DNA from 2 places in the Anabaena sp. TISTR 8404 genome. Region 2 is predicted to be linked to the other one. Evidence: riboswitches for the same ligand, from Rfam matches in the RefSeq annotation. Region 2 holds a riboswitch; the other holds the start of a gene.

Region 1 (2,461 bases), 3.0 Mb from region 2:
CTTGTTGCTACACTGTCCCAACTAAAGGCAATTTCTACTCGTTGTCGTCCAGCTATACCTAACTCATCTCGCCAAGCCGAGTTAGCGAGGATGCGGTCAATAGCTGCGGCAAAAGCAGTTTCATCTTTTGGCGGTGCGAGTAACCCAGTGATTTCTGGTACAACTGTGAACTGTAAGCCGCCAACATTACTCGCCACAACAGGAGTTTGACTTGCCATTGCTTCTATTGCCACTAAACCAAAAGGTTCATAGTGACTTGGTACTACGCAAACATCAGCAGCAGCATAGTAGAAAGGCAAGACTGCATCATCTAGGCGACCAGTAAATGTTGTACAGTCTTCCAGATTTAATTCTGTCACGATATTTGCAATGCGATCGCGTTCAATTCCATCACTTTGACCAGGACGACTACCACCACCAATCAATAATTGCAGATTTCCACCATCCCGAAACTGAGATTGAGCAACGGCTCTCACCAAAGTCTCAATGCCTTTACGAAGGTCAAATCGACCAACATAAAGAACCATTTTCGCATCCGGGGCAATGCCTAGCTTTTCTCTAGCAACCGAGCGTGGAATTTTGCCAAACTTCTCAATATCAGTACCACAAGGAACCATTTCAATTTGCCCTTTACTAGAAACTAATAGCCGCATGTGTTGCTGCTCTTGCGGACTGGTAGCGACTACACAATCTACAGTTTCTAAACAGGCTTTTTCTATTGCTAATCTTTGGGTAGCAATCAAAGGAATATTATCAACACTTCTATACTTGACCGCTCCTAAAGAATGGTAGGTATGCACCTGCATCAGTGGTTGCAGCTTTTTCAATTCCATACCTACCCAGGAAGACAACCAGTAATTGGTATGAATTAAAGAGTATTGGAAGCCTTGCTGCTGTTGGAATCGCTGGAATTCTGCAATAAATTCTGGGAGATGGTCAAATAAAACATCTCGTCCCATGAATTTAACGGGGCCAGCTTTTAGACGAATAGTACGACAATTTGGGCTATGTTGTACAATTGCCGCTTGTTCATAACTGCTGCGCCGGGTGAACATATCCACTTGCCAACCAAGTTTTGCTAGTGCATAACCTACTTGACGCACATATACATTTTGACCCCCGGCCTCTTCTTGACCAATTTCGATGGCAGGATCGCCATCAACAGAAATGAGGGCAATGCGATGCTGTTTATCCTGGTACATAGTTAAGTTTCACCTCTAGGCAACTAAATTTCTGCCGCAGACGCGATAAATCATGTAAATATGAGCTTATCCTAAGAGCCGAGGGCAGATCGAAGCGTAAAGTTACCAGCCAAGGACACTTGCGAGAACAAAGCATTTCTTGTCAGAATGCTGCTCGTATAGTCTCCTCTCAATGCCTACGAAGTTAGCTGACGGGCTAGGACTGAGAGATGTCCTTCTTTTTGAGGATTAACTCTAAAGTATGAAGTGTAAAGTATAAAGTATGAAATAACGTTTTCAGTCTTTATCTTTCATCTTTCACAATTTAAGATTCATCCTGCAAGAAGATACGCCCCAAAATTGGTTCCTCCGTTCCAACTATCTTGATAAACGAATATCTATCTGATAGATAGCTTGAATTAAGCAGACTGATGAAGTTGTGTTTAGAACCTTAACTTGTTGTTATGACATTAGTCAAGAGGCTGAATAAAAAAACTGTCGTTAGGAATACGTCAACTAGTTGTTGAATGATAAGTTGACAAATAAAATTAGGGTGCGTTTAGCTACAAATAACACACCCTGATTATCTAGTTTGTAGTGTATTGCGCTAATTGTGCTTACACTCTATTTGCCGTGTTTGATGTTGAGATATAGTAATCCGATTGGATTCCTGAATCACTTGTATAGACAGGGAATAGGGAACGGAAAACAGGAAAGAAGGAAACCAGATCTACTGATTTTTTTAATCAAATAGTAGTCCTATACTTAAAGCCGTAAGGTAATGATTACACCGTATCATTTATACTCCATAACTAACTAATTCATACCCAAGAGATGGCCAATCGCTTGAATTACAGCTAAATAAAAATTACCTTCTCTTTCACGGAACAGTTGAAAGGGATACTCATGATAACCAAAAAAAGGTCTCAGTGTCCAACCAAGTTGACTGCCAACAAAAGCATAGAGAAATAGCCAACATTGTAAGATTTTCTGGCGAGTTTTACTACCATCATCTTCTTGTTCAATAACGAAAGTTGCTGCTTGGTATAAAGCCGAAATCCCAATAAATCCAGTGATGCTAAAGATAATGACATTTAATAAAATCAGAAATTGGTAGTTATTGGTGGTGAGTAAGAAAAACAAAGTAATTGGTGCAAAACTAAATAACAGAACACTCGTAACGGCAACCGCTGTCAGTACTAGGATGAAATGTTGTCCAAAAGTCCGCTTGGAACCAAAGATAATATTAGAAAAAAACAGTGTGGGTAGACAGATTAGCA
Region 2 (2,461 bases):
CTGATATTAATAGCATCTCCAACAATAAAAGTAGCAGGATCACCAACTAAAGTTAACAGACCAGCACTATTAGCTACGAAAACCATTAATATCAGTAATGGTACAAAATTAATCCCTATTTCTTGAGCTATTGGCGGAATTAAAGGTGCTAATAACATGACTGTTGTGGCATTGGGTAATACTGCACAAATGGGAGTAACAATACCAACAATACTTAATAAAAGACGTTTGCCGTCGCCTTTAGCTAAAATGACTATTTGTGTTGCTAGATAATCAAATATTTTTGTGGGTTCAAATGCTCGAACCAGTACCATAACACCAAAGAATAAGCCTAATGTTCCATGACTATTGCCGATATAACCCACAGCTTCTTTTAATGTCATGACGTTGGTGAAAACTAGTAGCAATGCTCCTAATAAAGCTGCAATAGTCAGATGCACCCATTCCGTCATAATTAGGATAATTACACCCAAAAATGTGAAAATGCTCAAGAGAGCTTGCCAGTTCTCCACTTCATTCCTCTTTATTTCTGATTAGTTGCATATTACAGAAAAAGCCACCTAAAGTATAGGTGACTTTCCATAAATCTTACTTAGCTAAGAGGATGTCTGAAAATTTTTTGGTGTTGTAATTTAGCTCCCCCTAATTCCCACTTAAAAAGGGGGAATTGGAGATAATTTTTCCTATTATTAAGGGGGGCTAGGAGGGATCAAGATAAGTATTTAATACTTCTTAGACATCCTATAAACAATTACTGCAATTTGATATAGACTTTATTCATCAATGCCATTGGGTATACCTAAAACAGCACAAGGAAAATTAAAACCTAGTGTCTGAATGAGGGAATGATTAATAGATTTACACCCCAGAAATAAAACATCAGCCGCCTCTGACTCTACGACTTTTTTCAGTTCTTGAGCAACGTTACCAAACCGCAAATGTGATTTAAAAGAACCTTGCCATTCTTCAGCCAAACTTCGTGCTTGCCAAAGAATTTTATCTGCTTGTTCTAGAGGCGCTAAAGTTTGTGCTTTTAAATGTTGCGTGATTTCTTGAAGTTTTGGTTGAGTTAAGACAGATGTTGCAGATTGGTAGACATCACTTACACCGCATTCACATGAGGTTAAATAATTTGCCCAATTCACTTTATCTAAATACTTATCACCCTGATTCTCTTCTACTACATAAACTGCTTGTACTGTAACTTGCAAATTTGTAGCTAAACGTGTTTGATGAGCAATCCAAAAAGCAATATCTAGTGCTGTATGACTATTAGGTGAAGCGTTGTAAGCAACAATTAAGTTGACTGCTTTTGCTGTTTGAGCATTTTTAAACGAACGTCTTTTTGGCTCTGGTACTAATACCATTTGCTCAACTAAATCATCTCTACCTATGGCGCTTTGGAGGCGCACTAACATTGGCTTAATGTTCACAGTTTAACTTCTCCTAGAGGGAACGAATGATGAATGAGAAGCAGGGTGAATAAAGTGTGAAGTATGAAGTGTGAAGTATGAAGTGTGAAATTCATCCTTGAGACTTTATGCTTCGAGCTTTATCTTGTAACCTTTCGTTAAAGAAACCCCAATAACAACTGTTATTACAGCCAAATTTTTGGGAGTTCCTTCCATTGCCGACGGAGTTAGCTGACGGGCTAAGACTGGAAGGTGTCTCTCTTAAAGATTAGCCCCATATATTTGGTTCCTCCGCTTCAAATTATGATTTTTGATTAATTTGAATTAGGCGACCCGCTAAAAGAAATAATAAACTAATTTACTCGTTTTGTGTGAAGTATCTATCAAGAAAATTCAAGGCATAATTACGCAATTCAAAATACTCTTTAGAATTACGCATAGCAGCGCGATCGCGTGGATGTTTAAAAGGTACTTCTAAAATTTCCCCGATATTAGCTGCTGGGCCATTGGTCATTAATACGATGCGATCGCTCATATAAATTGCCTCATCGACATCATGAGTAATCATCATTACTGCTTGTCGATTGTTTTCCCAAATATCTAATACTTGTCGCTGTAATTTACCTCTGGTTAATGCATCTAACGCTCCAAAAGGTTCATCCATCAGCAACATTTTTGGGCGAATTGCTAAAGCTCTCGCAATCCCTACTCGCTGTTTCATACCTCCAGAAATTTCATCAGGATACTTATCGGCTGCCGGGGTTAAGTTTACCATTGCCAAGTGTTCGTTAACAATGCTAATTTTTTCAGCGCGAGTTGCATTTTTTAACACTTCATCCACGGCTAAACGAATATTTTCTCTGACTGTTAACCAAGGCAATAAAGAGTAATTTTGAAATACCATCATCCTTTCTGCACCTGGCTTGCGGATTTCCTTACCATCTAGCCGCACTGACCCAGAAGTTGCAGTTTCTAAGCCAGCAACAATTTTTAATAAAGTTGATTTCCCACAGCCAGAGTGACCAATTACTGAAATAAATTCATCTTCC

Evidence for each region. Region 2 has a riboswitch for cyclic di-AMP ahead of ACMX3D_RS21720 (universal stress protein). Riboswitches for the same ligand answer to the same signal wherever they lie in the genome.
Region 1: linked by a shared signal. The riboswitch ahead of ACMX3D_RS08445 (glycosyltransferase) and the one ahead of ACMX3D_RS21720 (universal stress protein) in region 2 are both predicted to bind cyclic di-AMP.

What each region holds. Positions count from the first base shown of each region.
Region 1 is NZ_CP180578.1:1,960,243-1,962,703, forward strand. It holds gene ACMX3D_RS08445 (glycosyltransferase) at 1-1,202, opposite strand, end outside; cyclic di-AMP (ydaO/yuaA leader) riboswitch at 1,361-1,584, opposite strand; gene ACMX3D_RS08450 (actin-binding WH2 domain-containing protein) at 1,998-2,461, opposite strand, start outside.
Region 2 is NZ_CP180578.1:5,006,009-5,008,469, reverse strand. It holds gene ACMX3D_RS21725 (SLC13 family permease) at 1-512, opposite strand, end outside; gene ACMX3D_RS21720 (universal stress protein) at 774-1,418, opposite strand; cyclic di-AMP (ydaO/yuaA leader) riboswitch at 1,617-1,753, opposite strand; gene ACMX3D_RS21715 (ABC transporter ATP-binding protein) at 1,771-2,461, opposite strand, start outside.